3 regions of the Bradyrhizobium sp. SPXBL-04 genome follow, and region 1 is predicted to be linked to each of the others. Evidence: riboswitches for the same ligand, from Rfam matches in the RefSeq annotation. Region 1 holds a riboswitch; each other region holds the start of a gene.
What was found. A riboswitch is a leader RNA that binds a small molecule or an ion and turns the genes downstream of it on or off. The one in region 1 is predicted to bind cobalamin.
Positions count from the first base shown of each region.

Region 2: it holds a riboswitch for cobalamin, as region 1 does, so the genes downstream of both, metE (5-methyltetrahydropteroyltriglutamate--homocysteine S-methyltransferase) here and ACNJX8_RS26890 (TonB-dependent receptor) in region 1, are expected to answer to the same signal.
Region 3: it holds a riboswitch for cobalamin, as region 1 does, so the genes downstream of both, ACNJX8_RS20600 (TonB-dependent receptor) here and ACNJX8_RS26890 (TonB-dependent receptor) in region 1, are expected to answer to the same signal.

Region 1 is NZ_CP182472.1:5,639,558-5,647,737, reverse strand. It holds gene cobF (precorrin-6A synthase (deacetylating)) at 1-143, shown strand, start outside; gene cobT (nicotinate-nucleotide--dimethylbenzimidazole phosphoribosyltransferase) at 154-1,206, shown strand; gene ACNJX8_RS26895 (histidine phosphatase family protein) at 1,213-1,785, opposite strand; cobalamin riboswitch at 1,858-2,059, shown strand; gene ACNJX8_RS26890 (TonB-dependent receptor) at 2,175-4,532, shown strand; gene ACNJX8_RS26885 (PepSY domain-containing protein) at 4,548-5,981, shown strand; gene ACNJX8_RS26880 (NAD-dependent succinate-semialdehyde dehydrogenase) at 6,151-7,584, shown strand; gene ACNJX8_RS26875 (ABC transporter substrate-binding protein) at 7,977-8,180, shown strand, end outside.
Region 2 is NZ_CP182472.1:2,394,352-2,402,531, reverse strand. It holds gene ACNJX8_RS11035 (helix-turn-helix domain-containing protein) at 272-730, shown strand; gene ACNJX8_RS11030 (hemerythrin domain-containing protein) at 881-1,459, shown strand; gene ACNJX8_RS11025 (hypothetical protein) at 2,108-2,476, shown strand; gene metE (5-methyltetrahydropteroyltriglutamate--homocysteine S-methyltransferase) at 3,247-5,592, opposite strand; cobalamin riboswitch at 5,695-5,897, opposite strand; gene ACNJX8_RS11015 (nodulate formation efficiency C protein) at 6,924-7,724, shown strand.
Region 3 is NZ_CP182472.1:4,358,292-4,366,471, reverse strand. It holds gene ACNJX8_RS20610 (IS30 family transposase) at 1-453, opposite strand, end outside; gene ACNJX8_RS20605 (hypothetical protein) at 1,393-1,974, opposite strand; gene ACNJX8_RS20600 (TonB-dependent receptor) at 2,036-4,186, opposite strand; cobalamin riboswitch at 4,387-4,601, opposite strand; gene ACNJX8_RS20595 (hypothetical protein) at 4,691-4,948, opposite strand; gene ACNJX8_RS20590 (hypothetical protein) at 5,081-5,290, opposite strand; gene ACNJX8_RS20585 (hypothetical protein) at 5,441-5,617, opposite strand; gene ACNJX8_RS20580 (adenylate/guanylate cyclase domain-containing protein) at 5,740-7,476, opposite strand; gene ACNJX8_RS20575 (transglycosylase SLT domain-containing protein) at 7,799-8,180, shown strand, end outside.

The DNA.
Region 1 (8,180 bases):
GCGCCTATCTCGGCATGCCCGATCAGATCGTCATGTCCGGCGCGCTGGCCGAAGTGGGCTCGCGTATTGTCGCAATGCGGCAGGAAGCGCGCGAGCAGCATGGCTGGATCATGGACAGCTACATTCTCAAGCGCACGCGTTAAGCGAGGCAGCATGCTCCCCGAATGGGTCTACCAACAGTGCCCCGAGATCTCCGCGATTCACCGCGAGGCGGCGATCGATCGGCAGGCGCAACTGACAAAACCGACCGGCGCGCTCGGCCGGCTCGAGCAACTCGCGATCGAGCTTGCGGGACTGCAAGCGACGGAATCTCCTCGTGCCGCGCGCGTGCCGATCATCGTCTTCGCCGGTGATCACGGCATCGTCGCGCAGGGCGTGTCGGCCTATCCGCAAGCGGTGACCATCGCGATGATGGCGAACTTTGCCTCCGGCGGCGCCGCGATCTCTGTGCTGGCGCGTGAGCTTGGCTCCAGCCTGGAGGTGGTCGACGCCGGCACGCTGGCGCAGGAGGAGATGGCGGGCGTCGTCACCGACAAGCCGCGCTCTGGCACGCGCGACTTCAGCGTGGAAGCTGCGCTCGAACCTGCGGAACTGGCATTCGCCTTCGCAGCCGGCCAGCGCGCTGTTGCACGCGCGGAAGTCGGTCAGCCCGATCTCCTGATCTTCGGCGAGATGGGCATCGGCAATACCACGACTTCCGCGGCGATTGCGGCGAGCCTGCTCGGCATCAGTGCCGAGGAGATCGCCGGCAGCGGCACCGGCATCGATGCGGCCGGACGCGCGCACAAGGCGCAGGTGATCGATGCCGCGATTGCGCGCCATGGCATTGCGGGGGCTTTGCCCGAAAACATCCTGTGCGCGGTCGGCGGCCTCGAGATCGCGGCGATCTCAGGCGCGATCATTGCAGCTGCGCAGCGCCGCATCCCTGTATTGATCGACGGCTTCATCGTGTCGGTGGCGGCGCTGGCGGCGGTGCGGATCAACCCGTCCTGCCGGCCGTTCCTGCTGCCGTCGCATCAATCGGCGGAGCAGGGGCATCGGCTGGTGCTGCGTGCGCTGAACGTGCAGCCGCTGATCAGCCTCGATCTCCGGCTTGGTGAGGGATCGGGTGCGGCCATCGCGCTGCCGCTGGTCCGCTCGGCTTGCGCGCTCCACAACGGCATGGCGACGTTTGCGCAGGCCAATGTGCCGGATCGCCCGGCCTGATCCGGCTCAGGCCATCCGCTGATTGACGGAAACGACGCGCCACCCGGTCGCGAGCCGGTCGATCCGGGTGAGCGACAGCGGATCGATCACGAAGCGCAAGGCGGCTTGCGGTGTCAGGTCCAGCGCGATGCAGAGCGCAGCGCGGATCGTGCCGGAATGCACGACGAGCGCTGCGGAGCCCGCGCCGATCCGCGAGAGCCCAAGCCGGACGCGCGTGACCTGATCCTCAAAGCTCTCGCCGCCCGGCGGACGTCCGCGCGCCGGATCGCTCCAGAATTGCGCATAGGCCTCGTCGCCAGCCGCGCCGATCTCGTCATGCCGACGGCCGGTCCATGCGCCAAAATCCTGTTCGCTGAATTCGGGCATCAGCTCGGGCGTGAGTCCCAGCGCGTGCGCGGTTTCGACCGTGCGCCGCGACGGGCTGGCGTAGCTCGCTGCGCCCCGCGGCAGGCACTGCCGCAGGGCCTGCAGTTGCGCGCGATCGCCGAGGTCAGCCGGCGCGTCAGCCGCATGGATCGTCCCCGCGACGCCGTCGACCGGTGCATGCCGTATCAGCCAGAGGAAGGTCTCGCCTTCCATGCTCATCTCCGAGGAAGTTGGTTGCTGTGGCAATAGCGCCGCAGCTTGCACATTGACTCTGTCTTGATCGTAATCCTAGATGGCTTCGACGGTTTCCCCGAGAGGGGATGAAAAGGGAATGCGGTGCGGGGAATTTGTCCCCAATGCCGCGGCTGCCCCCGCAACTGTAAGCGGTGAATCCTTCGTCAGAAGCCACTGGGTCCTCGGTCCCGGGAAGGCGACGAAGCGGTCACGACCCGCGAGCCAGGAGACCTGCCGTCAGCCGTGGTCACACGCGAAGATGTCGGTCGGGGAGTACAGACATTCGGCTTCATCGGACGGCTGATTAGCCCAGGGTGAGACCTCGTTCGCTGTGACGTGCCACTGACGTCATACCGAGGTTTCGAACCGTGTCTTCCATCCATATTGTCCGACAGCGCCGCTTCCTGCTTGCCTCCGCGGCGCTCACATCCTTTGCCGTTTTTGATCTGCCCGTGGCGCTGGCGCAGCAGGCCCGTGAACCCCTGCCGCCGGTCGAGGTGTCGCCGGCGCAATCCCGCAAGCAGGCCAAGCCGGCGGGCCGGGAGGCGCAGAGCGCCCGCCGTGCAGCTGCACGCAGACCGGCGGCCGCATCCGCAGCGCCCAAGCCTGTCGTGCCCGCCGCCGCGGCAGCAACGCCGCTCAACAGCAATGCGGTCGCCGAAAGCGCTTCGCGGCTCGGCCTCACCGTGCGTGAAACGCCGGCGACCGTTGAGGTGATCTCGGCCGAGACGATGCGCGAGCAGGGCTATCGCACTGTCTCCGAGGTGGCGCAGGGCGCAGTCGGTGTCACCTCCGGCGACAATCCGGCTGAACCTTCGGCCTTCTCGATGCGCGGATTCACCAACAGCCAAATCAACACGCTCTACAACGGCATTAAGATCGGTCCGCAGAACATGACCTCGCGGATCGCGGATACCGCCAATCTGGAGGCGGTGGAATTCCTGAAAGGTCCGGCCTCGCTGATCTCGGGCGAGGGAGCCGCCGGCGGTGCCATCAATTTCGTCACCAAGCAGCCGCATACCGGACCGATCCGGAATGAAGCTGATTTTTCCTGGGATTCCCTGAACTCGTTCCGCATTCACTATGGTTCGGGCGGCAGCACCAACGTGCAGGGGCTGGACTATCGCTTTGACATCAGCCGTTCCACGCTCAACGGCTTTGCCGACGATACCAATGTCAAGACGTTCGACACGTCCGGCCAGCTCAATTACCGCATCTCCGACAGTCTCAAGATCTGGGGCGCGATCGAGTACCGGGAGGATCGTTCCAAAGCCTATTGGGGCGCGCCGCTGGTGCCGATCGCCTTCAGCGGCTCGCACGCGACGACGGGGATCGTCTCCGGCAATTACGTCTCGAACTACAACGGAACCAATCTCGGTGCCGTCACCATCGATGATCGTACCTTCAACACCAACTATAACGTCCTCGACAACCGCAACGTCGCGCAAGAGGTGTGGCTGCGCGGCGGTTTCGAGCTGAAGCTGGCGCCCGATCTGACGCTGAAAAGCCAAGCCTATGGCTACGGCGCAGAGCGCACCTGGTTCAACAACGAGATCGAGGCGTTCAATTCCACGACGAACATGGTCAACCGTGAACGCTTCTATGTCGCGCACAGCCAGCGGCTGGTGGGCAATGTCACCGACCTGATCTGGGATGCGAACATCGCTGGCTTCGACAACCGGCTGGTCACGACTCTCTCGTCAAGCTATCTCGATTTCGTCAGGCCGGGCGCGGCGAACTTCCCTGGCGATTCCGTTTCGCTCGTCGATCCCAACCGCGGCTTTTACGGCCCGCTGACGATCCAGCAGCAAACCGCGCGCATCGACAACGAGGCGCTGTCGTTCGAGGACCGGCTGAAGCTGACACGGACCTTCGCTCTGATCGGCGGCCTGCGCGTCGAGCATATCGGGCTCGACCGCAACTCGACCGATAAGAACGGCCTGGAGAAGGCTGGCTTCCCGCTCACGAAAGACTGGGCGCCGGTGACGGGACGCATCGGCTATACCTGGGAGGCTGTTCCTGGCCTGACCTTCTTCAGCCAGTACGCCACCGGCGCCGACATCGCAGCCAACAACATCTTTCTGCTCGGGCCGACCCAGCCGCTCGACCTGACCACCGCGCGCACCTATGAGACCGGCGTCAAGCACCTGTTCTGGGACAACAGGGCGGAGTGGTCGTTTTCCGCCTACGACATCGTGCGCAAGAACGTCTATGCCGCAGCTGGCGGCATGCAGTTGAATATCGCCGGACGGCAGGAGTCGAAGGGCGTGGAGCTCGCGGCGGCCGTGCGCCCGATCGACCCCCTGCGTCTCTGGGGTAACATCGCCTATGTCGATGCGCGCTACGCCGACTACAACTTTGTCGGTGGCTCGTTCTCCGGCAATACGCCGCCGAACGTGCCGCGCATCGTGGCCAACGCCGGCGCATCCTGGCGCTTCTTCACGCCCTGGCCGGTGGAGCTCGGCATCGCCGGCCGTCATGTCGGCGACCGTTACAACACCGATGCCAACGTGGTGACGATGAAGGCCTATACCGTTGCCGACGTCTATGCCTTCGTCGACATCCCCAAAACGGTGTTCAATGCGGTCGACCAGGTTCGCCTGACCTTTCGCGTCCGCAACATCACCGACAAGCGTTACGCAATCTGGGGTGATCCGTTCTACCCCGATCAGATCCTCCTGGGCGCGCCGCGCACCTATGAGATCTCGGCGGCGTTCAAATGGTGAGGCCGCGAGCATAAGATGAGCGCGATCGTCCTGCTGCACCGCTGGCTCGGGATCGCGTTCTGCCTGCTGTTCGCGATGTGGTTCGCGAGCGGAATCGTGATGCACTTCGTTCCGTTTCCGTCGCTGACGGAAGCGGAGCGATTTGCCGGACTCATGCCGGTGGATCGCGGAGAGAGGAGGATTTCGGTCGCGGATGCGGTCGCTGCGAGCGGGATCGTGGATGCCACGCGCGTTCGGCTGATCCAGCGGAGCGACGGCGCGGTCTACATCGTCTCGGGTCCATTGCGTCAGCGCGCGATCCGCACGGCCGACGGGAACGACGCGTCGGTGAAATCCGCTGATGTCGCACTGGCTATTGCGCAGGCTCATGCGCGCCAGCGCGAGATCAATGCCTCGCATGCGACGATTGTCGGCCGTGCGGATTACGATCAGTGGAGCGTGCCGAATGGCTTCGATCGTCATCGCCCGCTGTTTCGCGTGGCCCTCGGCGATGCCGCGGGGACGGAGGTCTATGTCTCGTCGCCGACCGGCGAGATCGTGCTTGATACGACGCGGAGCGAGCGCGGCTGGAATCTTGTCGGCAGCGTGCTGCACTGGATCTATCCGACCATCCTGCGCAGCAATTGGACCCTGTGGGACCGCGTGGTCTGGACCTTGTCGCTGCTGGCGCTGATCGCGGCTGTGCTGGGTGCGGTGCTCGGGATCGTGCGGATCAGGATTGGCAAAAGGCAAATCTCCTCGCCTTACCGTGGCTGGCATGCGCTGCATCACCTGATTGGCCTCGCGGCAACGGTCTTCGTGCTGACCTGGATCTTCAGCGGCTGGCTCTCGATGGATCACGGCCGGCTGTTCTCGCGCGGGCAGTTGACGCCGGCAGAGGCCAGCGTGGTGAACGCCGCGCCGGATTGGCGGGAGGCCTCATCGCTCGATCTGCAGCCAATATCTGCCGCGGCGCGCGAGGCGGAATGGTTCGCGTTTAACGGCCATGTCTATCGGCGCGATCGGGTTGCCCTCGGTGGTCAGACCTTGAGCAGGAGAGGGGATGCGCTGCGCGATGGACTGGCGGGATTCCTTGACGTGCACGAGATTCAGGCTCTGACGGGGCGCCTTACAGTCGGCTGCGGCCCACCGTCCGTCCTTCCTGATAGCGACGACTACCCCGCGCTATCCACAATGCCCGGTGCACCGGTCTACCGCTCGCGCTGTGATGGCGACCTCTGGTTCGACATCGACGGGGCCGATGGCAACGTGCTGCAAAGACTGGATCCGTCGCGGCGCGCCTACCGCTGGCTTTACAGCGCGTTGCACACGCTCGACTTCCCGGTCTTGCTGGCCCACCCGCGGCTGCGTGATGTCGTGATCGTCAGCCTCTGTACGCTCGGGCTGACCTTCTCCGTCACCGGCATCGTCATCGGCTGGCGGCGCTTGCGGTCCTCGCTGGCAACTTGAATTGAGGCGCAACTGCGGCTCGATACGGTCGGGTCAGCAGATCAGCAATGCCTTGCCCCATCATCATTGACGCCTTTTCGCCGGCTGCCTTTCAGTGTAGCTCTGCGCTCACTCGAAACGGCGGCAGCAACCCCGTCGGAGACCGAAAATCATGCAGGAGACCCCAAGGATGTACCCGAAAGTTCAGATGTTCATCGCCGGCGAGTGGACCGACGGCACGTCCGGCAAGTCGGAGGACATCCTCAATCCCGCCACCGGCCAGCCGATCGGCAAGACCCCGCACGCCTCGCGCGCCGATCTCGACCGCGCGCTGGAGGCGGCCAAGGCCGGCTTCGAGGTCTGGCGCAAGACCTCGCCGTTCGACCGCTACAAGCTGATGCGGAAAGCGGCCGACATCATCCGCTCGCGCGCCGCCGAGATCGCGCCGGTAATGACCATGGAGCAGGGCAAGCCGGTGGTCGAAGCGCAAGGCGAGACCATGCTGGCCGGCGACCTCATCGACTGGTTCTCAGAGGAGGCCCGCCGCGCCTATGGCCGCATCGTGCCGCCGCGGATGGGCAACGTCTCCCAGCTCGTGACCAAGGAGCCGGTCGGCCCGGTCGCAGCGTTCACACCCTGGAATTTCCCGATCAACCAGGCCGTGCGCAAGATCTCGGCCGCGCTCGCCGCCGGCTGCTCGATCATCGTCAAGGGCCCGGAAGAGACGCCGGCGAGCTGCATGGAGCTGGTGCGCGCCTATGCCGACGCGGGCATTCCCCCCGGTGTTGTCCAACTGGTGTTCGGCGTCCCGGCGGAAGTGTCGGAATATCTCATTCCGCATCCGATCATCCGCAAGATCAGCTTCACCGGCTCGACTGCGGTCGGCAAGCATCTGGCTGCGCTCGCCGGCCTGCACATGAAGCGCGTCACCATGGAGCTCGGCGGTCATGCGCCGGCGATCGTGTTCGCGGATGCCGATCTCGACAACGCTGCAAAAATTCTGTCGGCCAACAAATTCCGCAATGCGGGCCAGGTCTGCGTCTCGCCGACGCGTTTCCTCGTGCATGAAAGCGTCTACCAGCCCTTCGTCGACAAGTTCGTGGCGGCGGCCAAGAGCCTCAAGGTCGGCAACGGCCTCGACAAGGACACCCGCATGGGGCCGCTGGCGAACCCGCGCCGCGTCGACGCCATGGAGGGCTTGGTCTCCGACGGGGTCCAGCGTGGCGCCAAGGTGCAGGCCGGCGGCAAGCGTATCGGCAATGAAGGCTTCTTCTTCGAGCCGACCGTGCTGACCGACGTGCCGCGCGATGCGCGCATCATGAACGAGGAGCCGTTCGGACCGCTGGCGCCGATCACCTCGTTCCGCAGCTACGACGAGGTCGTGGCGGAAGCGAACCGTCTGCCTTACGGCCTTGCAGCCTATGCCTACACCACCTCGACCAAGACGATGCAGGCGATCGGCGCCGACATCGAGAGTGGCATGGTGTCGATCAACCACCATGGCCTCGCGCTGCCGGAAGTGCCGTTCGGCGGCATCAAGGATTCTGGTTACGGCTCCGAAGGCGGCCTCGAGGCGATCGAGGGCTACCTCAATACGAAGTTCGTCACCCAGGCGAGCGCGTAAGGATAGTGTACGGGTTAGCCTTGCGACTGTGCGAGGCGCAGTCTGCAAAGGCTAACCCCTGCGATCCTGTGCCCGCGCGGACAGCTTGACGGGGCACATCAGCGCGGCCGGTGGCCGTGACCGTCGCCACCGCAAGTCCCTTCACGGATGCATATAGCGTTGCCTGCATCCTTCTGGCGAGCGCTTAAGGAAACGAAAAGCTCCGGCAAGACATGCCGTGACAGCGATGCGCCGCGCTTGATCGCGGCAGCGTCTGCAAGGAGGCGCGAAGTCCCCCCAAATCGCCGCTGGCGAAGGCGCAGTTAGTGGCATACCATTTGCACGCCAACGGGCAGGTTTCACCTGCCCTTGGCCAATGATGGCCGGCATCACGGCAATAGTGGGAGGACTTCATGGATCGCAGGACCGTATTGAAGGGACTGGCTGGCGCGGGCAGCCTGGCGTTGACGGGTGGCCTCTCGGCCCCTGCGCTGTCGCAAGGCGCAGCGGCGCGCACGTTGCGCTTCGTGCCGCAAGCGAACCTCGCCAATTTCGATCCGATCTGGGGCACCCAATACGTCGTGCGCAATGCCGCCGCGATGGTCTGGGATACGCTC
Region 2 (8,180 bases), 3.2 Mb from region 1:
AATACTTAGGGGCCTCTACCTAGGGAAAACATCCAAGTTTCCCGGCCCGTCAGGAGCAGCCAATCTTCGTCCCATCGACGTACGCAACACAGGCTCCGCCATGCACGCCCAGGCCGCCGGTGCAACCTCATGGTCGTGGACCGTTTGCCATGATTGCGACACCGATGCGGTTCACTCGCAATAGCGAGATCTACAGCGAAGACGCGGCAGCGCAATACCTCTTTCACATGGTGTCGGGCGCTGTGCGAACCTATGAGATTCTGGACGACGAATGTCGTATCTGCCTGGTGACATTTTCGGCTTCGAGGCCGGAGAAACCCATATCTCTTCGGCCGAGGCGATTTGTGAGACACAGCTGCTGATGGTTAAGCGTATCGCCATTATTGCTCGCGCCAGTCACGAGAGGGAGCTAACACAGCAGCTGTTGAACGTGATGGCGCTCGAGCTCCGCCGCCTTCAGGAACATATGATGCTCCTGATCAGCAGCGCTGAAGACCGCGTCGTCGCCTTCCTGCTCGATATGTTTCGCCGCGCTACGAAGAACGCTGCCATCGAACTGCCCATGTCACGGCAGGATGTTGCCGATTATCTTGGTTTGACGATCAAACGGTGTCGCGCACCTTTACCCAACTTGAGCAGAATGGCGTGGTCGCCCTGCCGACCTCACGCCGAGTCGAGCTGCGTAACGACAGACTGCCCAGGAGCGTTGTGCAACACTCGGCTAAGTTAATTTACGCCATCTCGAATTGAAGCGCGCTACTTTTTGCTTCGAATAGCGCGGACAAATAGCAGCGCAGCGAAGCACACCGCATTCGGCTTTGGCGATCTGGCAAACGGCAGAAAAGCTTCCAGCCTACATTGTACCTTCAGGAGCACCGCAATGATCATCGATCTTTTGCTTCGAGAGCATCGTAATATTGATCTGCTTCTGGCCGCTCTTCAACGCGAATTGGAGGTTTTTGAGACAGGGATCCGTCCCGACTATGAGGTCATTCGCGCGATTATCAGCTATTTCGAGGTTTACCCGGAGCTGTACCATCATCCGCAGGAAGACTTGATTTTTTCCAAGCTCAAGTCTCGCGATCCGGAGGTAGCTGCAATCGTCGGCGATCTCGCGCTGGAACACCAGGAGGTCGTCGATCGTTTGCATCACTTCGCGCAAGCTATTGATGCCATCCTCGCGGATCGTGAACTCCTTCGGCAAAACGTCGGCAATATCGTACGCGACTTTATAGTACGCGAGCGGCACCACATGATGTGGGAAGAACGAGATTTCTTTCCCGCCGCCCTGAAGGCTCTCTCGGCTCAGGATTGGACCGAAATCGCTTCCGCCCTCACCGATCATGGAGATCCGCTATTCAGCGAGACAGCGGCAGCGACTTCCGATGCGCTAAGAGCGCATATTCTGCAATTGGAGCAAGAAGCTGAGGCCGAACGGAGCTCGGTCGCGTTTTCGTGACCGCCGGTGCAAGGCATGGCCGAGCTTTCCCGAGCTCTGGTTCCGGCACGTTCCACAATGTAACCGTCGCAGGTTTGGCAGTTGCGCAGTGATATCGCGCGAAAAGGAGGGCTCTCATGTCCGCCGACCGATAAGGGCGGACGATTGCGGTCGCGCGGGTGCGGCGAAACACTCCCACTCCTTGAACCCCTCCGGCACGCTCTGGATCATCCGACCGCAGCCGGTTCGACTCACTGCACGCCAACTGCGAGGCACTGCCACGCCCGGGCACGTTCAGCGCGAACAGCAAGGCGCTGCCCGTCGATCGCCATGACCAGTTCTGGCGTCATTGGATTATAACGAGCTATGGGGCTTCGCATCGTAAAGGATGCTCATTCCTGGCGCGAGACCGCTTCATCGCGATCCAAAATACGATGTATGCGGCGGACAGCATGTCCTACCAATTTCGCTTTGGAGCAGCCATAGCATCCGCAAAACAGATATTTTGAGGCAGCGCAAAGCTTATCCGGTTCGTGTCCGATAATCCGACCCAGAAAGCAAGAAAGGCATCCGAATGCGAGCGGACCTGGCACAATCCTACGGCAGCATCGCCTACCGCGCTACACCAGTGATCCGACGTCCCCGCATTTGTCAGCGTCAGTTTGCGAGTTGGACTATCAAGCGTGGCTCAAGTCCTTGGGCGGCCAGAAGTCCGCATCGATCTACGTGCACGTGCCATTTTGTCGAAGTATGTGCTGGTACTTTGGCTGCCACACGTCTGTCACCAAGCGCGACGAGCCGATCGCGATCTATGCGGCTGGACTGCGCACTGAAGCGTACCTCGTTGCAGAGGCCTTCGGCCAACTGATACCGGACGATTTTCCAATCGAAGTGCAGAGGGAAGAGCTCAAGAACAAAAGGGGCGAGGCGGTCGCCTCTGCCGAGACGGAAGAGCTTGCGGGGGAGATCGCTGAGTGGCTTAACGAGCAGGCTAAGATCGTTGGTCGGCTTAGAAAGCCGGCGTGGCCGAGTCTTTGACTGCGGTGAAGTGATGCAGAACGCGCAGAAGTACATCAACATCGCCGCTCTAATCGCGCTCGCTGGTTGGTTTGGTCTCTGTTTCAAGATGGGCTGGTACCGATGAAATGGCTTGTGCCCGGCGTAGACCACATCGGCCCCAGCCCGAAGGCCTTTCGGTCGAAACGAACTGGGACCGAGCGGCCTGCCGCTGTCTGGCCGGCAAATATCCTCCAAAGAATCCCGTCACCGCTCTCTCAAAGCTTGGCATAAATCGGGGGAACCAACGACTGCCTTAAGCAGGATCCAAATCGTAGCGACCGCTCATGCATTGGCTACGCTTGCGAGATCCTTGGAGCCGGGTTTTTGGAACATAGAGTTTGCGGTTGGTGCCCGTCCGGTGCGGCAACCGCCCGGCATCACTGCCCCTCGTTGCTGTCAGCAACAGTTGCCAACGTGATCATGAGCGACAAACCTTGGTGTAGATTTCTAATCTCGAGCTATATCGCTCGCATACCACGGCATAGTTGAGCTAGGCTGAGCTTGTGCTTCAACTGGGCTCAGATTTTCGGCGAATGTCCTCGCCGTGATCGAACCGGCGGCTGTCCTCCCTCCGCCGATGGAAGTCCGTGCGATGCGTCAGCGTCGCTCCTCCCAGACTTTACTTCCGCCCGGCCCGCTAAGCGGGGCCGGGCATTTTTTTCGTGTTCCCAAGCCTCCATCGAGATTATCGAGAGCGCAAGTGATCCACAAGCGGATCAGCTTTGTCGAGAAGAGACCCAAGCCCAGGATCAACGGCCTCGCGGATCGGATGCAGCGCGCAGTTCGCGGGCGGCAGCAACCATGTTGACAAGCGCCGGCCGAACCTCCTCCCATTTGCGCGTCTTCAGGCCGCAGTCCGGATTGACCCAGAGCTGCGAGTCCTGCAGCCGTGTCCGAGCCAACGCTATCAGCTTCTTCATTTCGCCCGTCTCGGGAACGCGTGGAGAGTGGATGTCGTACACGCCCGGCCCGATCTGATTTGGATATTCGCAGTTCCTGAACGCCTCGAGTAGTTCCATTTTCGAGCGCGACGTCTCGATCGAGATGACATCTGCATCCATTGCAGCGATCGCACCGATGATGTCGTTGAACTCGGAGTAGCACATATGCGTATGAATTTGCGTTTGATCGGCGACGCCCGATGAGCAGATGCGGAAGCAATCCCCGGCCCAATCGAGATAATCCGTCCACTCCGATCGGCGCAACGGCATTCCTTCGCGGAGTGCAGCTTCGTCGATCTGGATCATGGTCGCACCAGCATTCTCGAGATCGCGGACTTCGTCTCGGATCGCCAGCGCAATCTGGCGGCAGACCTCGCTTCTGGGAATATCATCACGAACAAAGGACCAGTTCAAGATCGTCACCGGTCCGGTCAACATCGCCTTCATCGGCTTCCCGGTTAGCGATTGCGCGTAGCGCCACCAGTCCACGGTGATCGGCTTCGGCCGCAAGACATCGCCAAACAGGATCGGTGGCCTGACGCAGCGCGAGCCGTAGGATTGCACCCATCCGTTTCTGGTAAATGCGAAGCCGGCGAGTTGCTCGCCGAAGTACTGCACCATGTCATTGCGCTCAAATTCGCCATGCACGAGGACATCAAGACCGATGTCCTCCTGCCAACGTACGGCGCGCGCGGTCTCCTCCTTGAGGAACCTGTCGTATTGCTCGTCGCTCATCGCGCCTCGCGCATGCGCCGCACGGGCATTCCGGACCTCTGTGGTCTGTGGAAACGATCCGATCGTCGTGGTAGGAAAAGCCGGTAGTCCGAAACGATTGCGTTGGATCTCGGCACGACGGGCAAATGGGCTGGCGCGCCGGCGCATGGTTTGGTCGATCGCTCTCATCCGGACAGCGACATTGGCATCATGGATTTTTGGCGAAGTCCGGCGGACAGTCGCGGCACATTCCGACTCGGCAAGAGCTTGCGCAACATTCTGGTCGCCTGCGAGTGCCCGCGCCAGGATCGCAAGCTCACGCATCTTCTGAACCGAGAAAGCAAGCCAGCTCTTGACGTCGGAAGCGAGCCCCGTCTCGAGTTCAACATCGACCGGCACATGAAGCAGCGAGCAGGATGGCGCGATCTGTACACGATCCTTGCCGAGTTTCGCAATCGCGGGTTCCAGCCGCTGGCGGAGCGACGACAAATTCGACCGCCATACATTTCGGCCGTCGACGACACCGAGCGACATGACGAGATCACTTCGGCCGCCAGCAATGATCTCATCCAATAACTCTGGCGCTCGAACCAGATCGAGGTGCAGTCCGGCAACTGGCAAGCTCAAGGCGGTGTTCAGATTGTCGCCGAGGTCGCCGAAATAGCTGGCAACCATGATCTTGATGGCGGGCTCCTCCTTGGCGAGCCGGTCATAGGCATGTAGCAAAGATTTTCGCGCCCCCTCATCCAGATCAAGAGCCAGGCAGGGCTCGTCGAACTGGACCCAATTTGCTCCGCGTTTGGCCAATTCCTGCAGAACCTCGATATAGGCCGGTATCAGTTGATCCAATAGTGAGAGTGGCTGGAAGGCAGGATCGGCACTCTTGCCGAGCTTTAGGAACGTGACCGGCCCGATCAGGACAGGGCGGGTCTGAAAACCAAGCGCCTTGGCTTCCTCATACTCCTCGATCGGCTTGCGAGAGCACAGTCTGAAAGTCTGTCCCCTGTGAAACTCGGGGACCATGTAGTGGTAGTTAGTGTCGAACCACTTGGTCATCTCCTGCGCGGGTGCGCCAAATGCGCGCGGTCCGTGACCGCAACTCGCACCCTGGTCGTCGCATTGTGAACCGCGGGCCATGGCGAAGTACGTCTTGAGCGATACGGATTCGGCTTTCGAAGCGTAGATATCCGGGATGGCGCCAACCATGACACTTGTGTCGAGCACCTGATCATACAGCGAGAAATCGTTCGATGGAATGACCGTGACGCCGATGGATTTCTGACGAGCCCAGTTCGCGGCACGCAGGCCGGCTGCGTCCTCGAGCAACTGCTGTTCGCTGCTTTTTCCGGCCCAGTAACTTTCAAGAGCGAGTTTGAGCTCGCGCCTTGGACCGATGCGTGGCGTTCCGAGCGTGGCAACCGGAAGGGAGAGAAGAGACATAGCGTTAACCCCATGTTGGGGGCAAAGGCCATGGCGGACGCAGGCAGGGGAAGTCGCGCGTGCGACGGCTGCTTGGCGCACCACCGGGACACCCCGCCCGTGGACGAATATATTGTCGGGGCAGGTCTCCTGGCTCGCGGGTCATCGCTGCTGTCCGGCCTTCCCGAAGCTGCGCAGGCTTCAGTGACATCGTTGGACAGCGGCTCGCCGCTCACAGTTGCGGGGGCAGCGCCGGCATTTTCACCGGCTTCCCTCTTAGCTCCGGATCAAATGGAAGCCGGAGAACCTCGACGACTTGGATTATCGGCAAGAGAATTCTGCCGTCAACCTATCAGATTATGTCTCAAGCTGATGCTGCGACATCTGCTACGCGAATGACTGTGCAGCTCTATCGTCGACCACGATGTAAAAGCGCTCTCCATCAGCGATATCGGATGATCATCGGAGCTGCCTGCGCGTGGGGCCGTACGCCAGATCGGTGGAACGGACGAATGCGGCTTGCGCGGTCGGGACTGCTGCCTTGAGTAGAACGCATTTGATGCGAGTCCCGGCTTACCAGCGGTTCTTCGAGCACGTCCGCCATCCAGCCGCCTTCTCGACCAACGGGATCCGTGTTGAATAGGCCCAAGACACCTGGCGAAAGCCAGCAACATACCTGGCGAGCACGTTGATTTGCGGCGCCAGCCATACTCCAAATGCTCGGCGGTGAAGATCGGCTCGCGTCGTTGGCCATTGAGTGCAAAGCGCAGCTGGCTGAGGCTGCTCTCGATTTCCGGAGCGCCGCATATTGCGAAACGAGCGCCAAACGCGCCGTGGCCCCTTGGCCGCAAGAAGGCATGGCAGAGATAGAAAAGCCCACATTCCGGCAACGATACCGAACCAAACGGTTCAATGGCGGCAAACGTGCTCCCAATTCCCGTCAGGAACTTGGCAGTCAGCGTTGCCCTGCGTCGCCGAATATCCGGTGCGTGACGATGATGCATAAGCCGCGATGGATAGGCTGAATGAAACCATCGAAACGTGCGTAAGTCGGAAAGTCGACAAAGAGGACACAAAGTCGGTGCGAATTGCCGTCTATTACCTGGCACGAACAATGCAAGTCCTCGGGATGCCCAGACTTCTCCTGCTGGGCGTGTCCAGCACAGCAAATTGGGGCTGTCGCTGGCAACTGAAGTTAGCGGCGCGTGACATAGAAGGGAGCGCCTGCTCGCGCGGGTCATCAGCGGGCACCCCGTCGCGTCGCCGCTAACTTCTTGCGCTCGCGCATAATCGTTGCCCGCTTCGAAATGACGTGTGGATGAAAACCGGATAGGCCGACGGTTATGAAGAGAATGTCTGGAAGACGCGCGCTATGGTTTTGTCTCGGTCGATTGCTGATCTGCCTTGCCGGGCTGGCTGTCACGAGCAACAGTGTTCGCGCCGACGACAGCACCCTTATTGAAAGAGTCAAGTCAACGTGGCGAGCGCAAAACGGTGAAACGATAGAACACATTATCTCCAACGTCTCCAAGGTGGCACACTTCGTCCCTGGAACGTGGGGCGTCGCTGAAGAAGTTGACCGAAATGAATATGTTTTCGTTTCGTGGACCAGGCACCGGGACAATAAATCAGACGAACAGTACGTTATCACCTGGAAGATCGCGCTCGACGGGACGATTGAACTTGCGTCGACCTATGCAAAGCCGATGGAATTGGGCTGGCGCGCCCTGGCGCTCTCGTTGATCGTCAGTGAAGTCACGGATGGCGAAAAGGACGCAAATCTTCGCTTTCTTCATGATCCGGCCAACTTCAACTTTGTGACGACCGCGCAAGGCCAGCTCGGCAATCTTCTGCGGCGGGGCCGCTGCACTATCGTTGAACCTGTTGGAGTGGACTACTTGCCGAAACGGAATGATAAGCCTACCGAGAAAGGTGGCCTGTGGCGCGTTCTGCTTTTGGTGAACTGTAATATCCCAGGGCCCCGCTTTTTTACCCACAACGGGGTCATCACTTTCGAGAAGAGCGAAGGACAAGATTGGGAGCCGCAATCCTTCTTTGCTCAGCGCATCGCGACCTTTCCTCCTGGCTCCTGGTTCGATCGCATAGAGCCAAAGGAACGGGAAGAGTTAGAGGGGCGCGAAAAGCCTGAGTAAATGGTCGCCCAGAGCAAGATCGCGCCGCCGCTCCTTGAGCGCCGCACGCCTCAGAGTAACCGCAAGACATATCCGCTCTAAAGTCGCGGTGTTTACGCCTTCGCAACAGTCGCGAGTCTTTCCCGCAGCCTTCAGCCCATCATCGGCAAGGTCGGGGCAGCACATTGCGCTCGGCTCTTTCCGCGAGGAGTCGAGCTCAGCGGCGCGTGCCAACTTGCGAGAGCCGGTTTGGCCCACGGCGCAACCGCGCAGTGAGAGGACACCAAATATGCGAGTGGATCAGCTCTCCATGTCATTCTTCACGGGATCAGCCTGGAGATGCCTCGGCTCAAGCCGATCCGGCGTGCGCGCCGCGCATCGCGCGACTGACTGGCACCCCGCAGGACCGTGAACCTAGCGATGCCGATACGGCACGCGGGACCGAGGCTGCGACGAACTCTGTTAAGAGGGTACCAG
Region 3 (8,180 bases), 1.3 Mb from region 1:
ATAATCCCGCAGGGCCGGATTGATTGCCAACTTCGCCAATTTGGGTCGTCGGGCGGATCGATCAGCGCGCCATTGTGCCGTGGTCGCGCGGTACTCTGCAGCGCCGTGGCGACGCGCCACATTGCGTCGGAGCTCACGAGAGATCGTGCATGGCGGCCGATCGAGCTGGCGAGCTATGGCTCGCACCCCATGCCCCTGCGCGCGCAAGATGGCGATCTCCTCACGCTCGGCGAACGAGAGGTAGCGCCCTGATGAGGGTTTTGACGACCGCGACAAATGTGTTGGCGGCATACCGCCCGCCCTCCGGAACCAGCGCACTCCGACCGCCGGCGACACCCCGGCCTCAATCGAAGCATCCTCGCTCGATCGCCCCGAGGCAATCGCGACCCAGAACGGTCTGTAATGCTCTCGCAGGGCCTTCTGAGCACGACCCACCCGCACACAGCTCTCCATCGCAACCTCCTTGCTGGAGTGTTGCGACGAGCGGTTGAATCCGCCCTGGATCGCCCGGTCGAGCCGGGCGATGACAGCGAGTGTGTGGCGCGCGTGCCACAGGCTCGTCATTGCGAGCGCAAGCGAAGCAATCCAGAATCCCTCCGCGGCAAGATTCTGGATTGCTTCGTCGCAAGGGCTCCTCGCAATGACGGAGCAAGGGGCAATGGCGTCGCTCTCCAATCCGCATCTGCGTCGCAGACACGCCTTCGCATTCTCGCGGCGGATTTCGCCCGAGCTTTGCTTGATCTCTCCCCCTCTAAAGCCAAGAGGGCGCAGGGAAGGCCGGGTGCCGGCGGCACCCGCGGTCCGCTGCGCGAAAAGCACACGCAGAGAAGACCGCACAGCAGCATACAGGTGAAGCCCAACACACGGCCTTCCCTGCGCAGTGGTTTGACGGCTTATGCCGCGCTCTCCCGGGAGCCGAGTTCCTTCTGGCCTCCCTCGCCCTCGTAGAAGTCACGGACACCGCGCCGGTTGACGCCAATGCCGCCTCCGCCAGGGCTTGACCGTAGCAACGACGGCCAGGACCACACGGTTTTGCCGTACGCGCGGTTCGCCTGCGCCACAGGGTTCGACGGCGTTGTGCACGTTGCCATCGAAATGCTGACGCGACGAACCTGACAGCGCCGTCCGTCCGCGCGAAGCCTTAGGGCTCACGGAGAGCAATCCGCCCTGCCCGCAGCTCTCGCGCCCGACGCTGCCGCGTCCACCGCAAGCCCGGCTCTACGATCATCACGACACATGATCGCCCCTCAAGGGTGAGCCGGGATGGGCGACACATACGTCAATTCCGAATTTCGGTAAAGCGGAATCTTTTTGCGCGGGCGGGTTGACAGTCCGGCGACACAGCAAGATCCCGTGGCCCCGATGGCGCCACGACGTCGAACGCAGCGGCGCTCAGGCCGACATCGCTCGCTTGCGCCCGAACGGATCGAGCAGGCGGACGATCTCGCAGGCGGCGACGAGACCGGCGAGCCAGGCGGCGCTGGTCAGCCCAAGGCGCATCACGATGGCTGCGGTGAAGGCGCCCTCTCCCCCCAGGAACGGCGTCGCGGCCAGCAGCGCGAGCTCATAGGCCGCATAGGCGGCGACGAGCGTGACGGCCAGCACCAGCGGCGTGCGGCCCTGCGGCAGCGTACGCAGCACCGCGGACGAAATGGCGGTCGAGAGCAGCGCGGCCGCGCCGATCGCAAAACCCCAGGCGATGGTGCTGCCATCGATGGGATAGTGCAGCGCGCCGAAGCCGATGGTCTGGTTGACGAGCCAGGCGCCGGTGACGACGAGCAGCGCCGGGCGCAGCGGCAGCATCGCGGCCGCGACGACGGCAAAGGCCGCGAACGGTGTTGCACAGGCGAGCGCGAAGCTCGCGAGCGCGCATGACGCCGTCAGCAGCCCAAAGCAGAACATCGGCGCAAGGCGCGGCGTCACCGGATGAAGCCGCAGACTGTCGGCGTGAGAGGGCTGGATGCTGAGAGCCATAAGTGATCTCCTTCTATTCGAATTCTAGTCCATTTGGGGACGTGTGACAGCCCTATCGACGTCAGAACGTTGCGCCGGCTTTGAGCAGATAGCTGCGGCCGGGCAGCGGATAGGCGCTGAAGCGACCGTCGGTAAAGGTGCTTGCGACTGCATAGTCGTAGTAGAGCGCGTTCAGCAAATTGTTGACGCTGAGCGACCAGAAGTACCGCTCATATTGACCACTGAGCTTGAGGTCGATCGTGCCATTAGCAGGGATCGGCTTCTGCGTTCCGGCCTGGTCGTTGTCCATGCGACGCTCGCTCCAGAACCGTGCGGTGGTGTCGAGCACGACATAGTTCTGCCAGATGTTCCAGGTGACACCCGCACTCGCGGTGTAGCGCGAGACCAGCGGCACGTCGTTGCCGGCCCAGACGCCCTCTCGGAAGACAGCCCTCGTATAAGCCATGCCGGAGCGCAAGAGCAGCGCGTCGTTGACGCGATAGGAGACACTGGTCTCCGAGCCGTAACGGCGGGTCGGATCGAGATTGGTATTGTAGAACAGGATTGGATTGAAATGGATCTCGTTGGTGAGGTCCATCAGATAGAGACTGCTCTGCATCTGAAGACCGCCTCCCTTGATACGCAGCCCAGCCTCGACATCCTGCGAGGTCTGGGTCTTGAGCAGGAACGTTTGCGGCAGTGGATTGAAGAAGGGATCGAATGAGGGTCCAGACGACACCCGCTCGTCGACGTCAGGCGTGCGAAACGCCCGCGCGGCGCGGCCGAACAGCGAGATCATGTCGTTGAGGCGATGCTCGGCACCGAGGTGCAGCGCATATTGGGTCTCGTCGCTCCTGAGCGGGAGCGCGCCGATGTCGGCGTTGAACGGAGCCGCCGGATCAAAATTGTCACGTGCCGACAGACTGATGGTCTGCACCCGCGCCCCATAGGAAACGTCGGTCGTGGGCGTGACACCCAATGTGTGCTGAAAATAGCCCGCAACGGTCTGCTGCCTGAGGTCGTAATTGTGCCAGGCGGCGAGACCCTGGCCGGCGCCGCGGTTCTGCTGAAAGCTCGCATCGTAATAGTCGATGCCGGTCAAGAGCTGCGACGGCATTCCGAGCAGAAGGCTCTTCACGCTGAGGCGCGGCGTGATCGACCATGTCGTCAGATCAGCGTCGACATAGGTCGAGGTGAAAAAGGCGGGCACCGGCGTCGGACTGGAGAAGAATGCACTCTGCTGCCTCTTGTCGCGCATGCCGCCGTCGACGATGAGATCGACACCGTTCACCAGGGTTTTTGTGAAACCCGCTGTCGCGCCAAAACCTTGCTGGTTGGCATAGTTGAAGGGCGTGCTGGTCCCCTTCCGGTTGGTCGCGAGTTCGTCGAGGCCGATCGAGGGATCGACGGTGCGGCCGCCCGGCAGTCGCAGTTCCTGATTGTCGCCGGTCACGGTCAGGAAAGCAGTCAACCCCGGCGTCGTGTAGTTCAGATTGCCGACGCCGTTCTCCTGGGAATAACGATTGTTGTCACGATAGCCATCGGTCTTGACGGTGTTGCCGTAAAACGAGGTCGACCACGGACCGGAATTGAGCCACGTCGAGACGTTGGCGAGCCTGGTGTTGAACGAGCCGAAGCCGGCCTCGATGCCCGCGGCCATGGGTGGTCCGCCGACGCCGTTCTTGGTGACGATGTTGATGACGCCGCCGACCGCGTTGTCCCCATAGAGCACCGCACCGGAATTGCCGCGCGTGATCTCGATGCGCTCGATGGAATTGAGCGGGATGGTGGCAAGGTCCACCTGCGCCATGTCGATGTCGTTCAGCCGCCGTCCGTTGACCAGCACCAGCGTGTTGGCGGTTGCGAACGCGCCGAAGCCGCGCAGGTCGACACTGGTCTTGGCGCCGATCGGACCGCCATAGAACGTCGTGATCTGGGCGCCCGATACTTGCGTCGAGATGATCTCGGCAAGCGTCTGCGACGGCGAATGGGCGACGTCCGCGGCGGTGATGACGGTCGTGGCGGCGTCGACGATGCCTCCATTGTTGCTGGCCGCCTCACCGCCAAAGCCGGCCGAGCCGGTCCCTGTCGGCGCGCCGTTCGGCGTCGCACGGCGTCTCCCCATGTCGCCATCGCTGCTCGCCCTGGCACGCGTGCGGTTCTGATCGTCGGCCCTGGTCACTTCGACCGGCGGCAACTGCTCGGCGGCAGTCTGGGCGCGGACGCCCCTCATATTGAGGACAAGAACGGGAATGATGAAGCTGGACGCCAGCCAGGCCGTGCGACGGCACCGGATTGCGGCGGAAACGGAAGACATGCGAACAAAACCTCGGCAGGACGTCAGTGGCACGTCACAGCGAACGAGGTTTCACGACGAAGCGATCAATCGCTCCGGTGAAGCTAATGTCTGTACTCCCCGACCGACATCTTCGCGTGTGACCACGGCTGACGGCAGGTCTCCTGGCTCGCGGGTCGTTACCTCTCCGTCGCCTTCCCAGGACCGAGATTCCCAGTGGCATAGGACGAGAGATTCGCCGCTTACAGTTGCGGGGGCAGCCATGGCATTGAGAAGATTCCGGCGTTGGGAAAATCTCGCACCACGTTCCCTTTTGATCTCCGTGAGGAGAACCGTCGCGGATCTTTTACGAGTCGTGCAGCCCGGGAGTCAATCGGCTGGTTGCATCTGGCAGCGACCACTCGCCGCTGCCGGTGCGTCCCGCAAGCAGAGGCCCGGCAGCTACGTCCGCCCTCGCGGGCGCTGGGCCTGCGCCCAAGCGATGGCGACGTCGCGTGGCGGAACATCGATGCGCTTGATCGGCGTCAGTTCGCCGGAGGCAGAGACAATCGCGGTCTCCTCGCGGCGGCAGCGCCGACACACGAAACGGACCTCACGCGGGAATGCCGACCAGCTTGAACGTTTGACGTTGGCAGCCATCGGCCAAGCGTCGCAATGCGAGCACGACACTAGGAACCGGCCGGGATCGAGCATACCCATTCAATCGGACTCCATGCGTCCTGCCCGCCTCCTTCAATGATTAATCCAAGTGAATCGTTCCGGTGCCTGGGCACCGCCGACAGCCTCCTGTCTTTTGGCGCGCCGGCGATTTTGGCCACAAGCATCAAGAACTCAGCGAGCCCCCTTGAGGGTGCAGGAGGTCGTGCAGGTGACCGTGGTGCCGTGATCGCATGACTTGCAGGCGCTGACGCACTGGTTCATGTCGCGAGGATTGTAGCTGTAGTTTCGCATCGGGCAGGTCGACGTCGAGCCGGTGATGTCCTGCTCCTGATCGCAGGCCGCCGTCATGAGCGCGAATATGATCACTGCAACGAGACGCATGGGATTGCCCGTCAAACATGGCAAGTGACACTCGCGAGGCGCTGCATTGCAACGAACCCCGGCCTTCCCACTACGAGCCATCGCCAATCAGCGACGCCCGCATGCGCCTCAGAATGCGCGCCAAATGTTAAGAACGGATTGCAATCGGCCTCAAGCAGCAGCGCTGGTCGCGATCGCCTGCCGCATATCCACTGCCAGCTGGCGGTACTGCTCGGCGAGCTTCAGATAGAACTCGCGCTTGGTGCTGTCGGTGGCGAGCTTGGCAATCAGCTCGCACTCGGCGGAGAGCGTCTCGAACCGTTCGAGCCTGTCCTCAAGGTGTGTCATCGGCGTGTCCCCATCTGACGCCTCAGGGACGTCGAGCCTAAGCCCGGGAAATAGGTCACGGCGAACATCGTTATGGAGTAGAATCGTTTTTTCCAGTCGGCGACGCCGGACGGCAGGCAATGCTATTTCTGCTCCAACCGCCAGGCGCCGTCCCAACCCACGTCCGGCGGGTTGACCTCGAACTGCGCGATGCGGCCGAGCAGCGTGCGCGAGGGACCGTCGCCGGGGACCGCTTCGAGCGCGGCGTTGAAGGCGGCGCGGGCGTCGTCGAAGTGCCCGGCGCGATAGGCGGCAAGGCCTTCGGCATAGTGCGTGCGCAGGCGCGCTTGCGCATCGGTGAGTGCGCCGGCCTTGCCCATCACCTCGAAGACGGCCTGCGGTGCGCGCTGCCCCGCGACCGCGACGCGATCAATCTCACGCAGTTCGAGCTGTGAGCCGATCGCATCCGCCGTTGCTTGCGAGACCAGGACGCGGGTGCCGTAGGCCTTGTTGGCGGCCTCCAGCCGCGAGGCGAGGTTCACGGCGTCGCCCATCACGGTAAAGCTCATCATCAGGTCGGAGCCGATGCTGCCGGTCAGGACCTCGCCGGTGGCGATGCCGATGCGCAGATCGCACGGCGCCGGCATGGCGCGGATGCCGAGCAGATCCGGCAGCTGCTTCTGGAGCGCGGGCACCTGATCGGCCATCTCGATGGCGGCAAGGCCGGCGAGCATCGCCTGCTCGTCCTCCTCGATGAAGGGCGGGCCCCAATAGCACATGATGGCATCGCCGATATATTTGTCGATGATGCCGCGATTGCTGCGGATGGGGCCGGACATCACCGTGAAGTAGTGGTTCATCACCTTGACGAGGCCGCGCGGGGTCACGCCCTCGCTCATCGAGGTGAAGCCGCTCATATCGCAGAACATGATGGTCATGACCCGGCGCTGGCCGTCGATGGCGACCTCCGGCCGGTCAATCAGGCCCTGCACCACTTTCGGGTCGATGTAGCGGCCGAAGGTCTCACGGATGCGCTCGTTGTGCCGGAGCTGCTCGATCATGCGGTTGAAGGCCGCGGCAAGCTCGCCGATCTCATCCTGGGTGGAGACGGTAATGGGCTTGTCGAACCGGCCCGCCTCGACCTCGCGGGTGCCGGCGAGCAGCAGCCGCACCGGGCGCGTGATGCCGCTACTCACCAGGAGCGCAAAGGCAAATCCAACGATCGCTGCGAGCAAGGTCACGATGCCCGATACGATGATCGCCTGGTGCTGATGGCTAATCACCTGCGACGTGCTGAAGAAAACCTGCGCCAGCATGTCGGCGCGGATCGCATCGATCTTCTGATTGAACTGGTCGCGCAGCACGTCGATGTGCTCCAGCGTGCCGCGGGCCTCCGCCATCTGCCTGGCATCGACCTGCTTGGCCAGCTTTGCGTGGTCCTCGGTCAGATCGCGGCGCAGCTCAGTGACGGCGGTCTCGATGCGGAGCTCGATCCGCGCCAGCGCGGCATTGTCGGACGGTGTCCTGGGATCGTTGATGATGGCGTTGATGAGCGTGCGTGCGCTCTCGGCCTCCTCTTCGATCCTGCGGTCGGTCTGCTCGAACTCGCGCACCCGCGCCGCGTAGGCCTCCTCGTCCGACGGCGACTGCATCTTGGTCATGACCATGCGCCGCAGCGCCAGCGCCCGCTCCAGCGAGCGGATGTTGGCGCGCGCCAGATGGCCGTAGGCCGGGATGTAGCGGTTGGTCAGCTCGTCCAGGAGAACGCCGACCTTGCTCGACATCACCATCGACAGGATCGAGGTGACCAGCATCAGGACGATCAATCCGAGGGCGATACCGACGATCTTGCGCCGGATCGACTGGTTGAAAATCGGCATAGGTGCAGGCAAAGGCTGAAAGGATGAAGCGAGGGAACTCAATACACCGGATTTAGCGGTGGGAACACGCGCAATCTCGCCTTTCTGACGCGGTGAACCGTACGCAACCGTCGCGCGAGCCAATCGTTAACAAAGGTTAAACATGCTGCCTTTTCCGCTATTTCGGAAGTTCCCGAGTTCCCATCCGTATTTTGCCGCATTGTTGCGAGAGCGTGAGGAATGCGAAACGATGTCATGACATCGTTTGGTGTCGTCTCTTGATTCTCAAGCCGCATGTCATCGCGGACCTTGGTTTGTAGTGGTTTCGCAGGGGGACCATGGAATGAACCAGTGCCTACGCTCGCTCGCGTGTGTCGTTGCCGTGGCCACGATGGCCCTCCTTCCCACCGAGTTGGCGGCGAAGAGCAATCATAAATCATCCGCGCCGAAGAAGACGCATGAGGCGAAAGCCGGCAAGCAGCGCCATGCCTCGGCCGGCAAAGCGCGGCACGGCAAGCACGCCGAGGCCAAGCGCAAGCCGAAGAAAGCGGTCGACGAGCCCTCGGACAAGCCGGCCCCGCCGCCGCTGACCGGCGATCTCGCCGCGCTGAAGGATGCGATCGACCTCGCGCGCAAGGGCAAGACCGAAGATGCGGGCGCCGCGCGCGACCGCATCACTGACCCCGCCGGACAGAGGCTTGCGGACTGGTTCATGCTGCGCCACT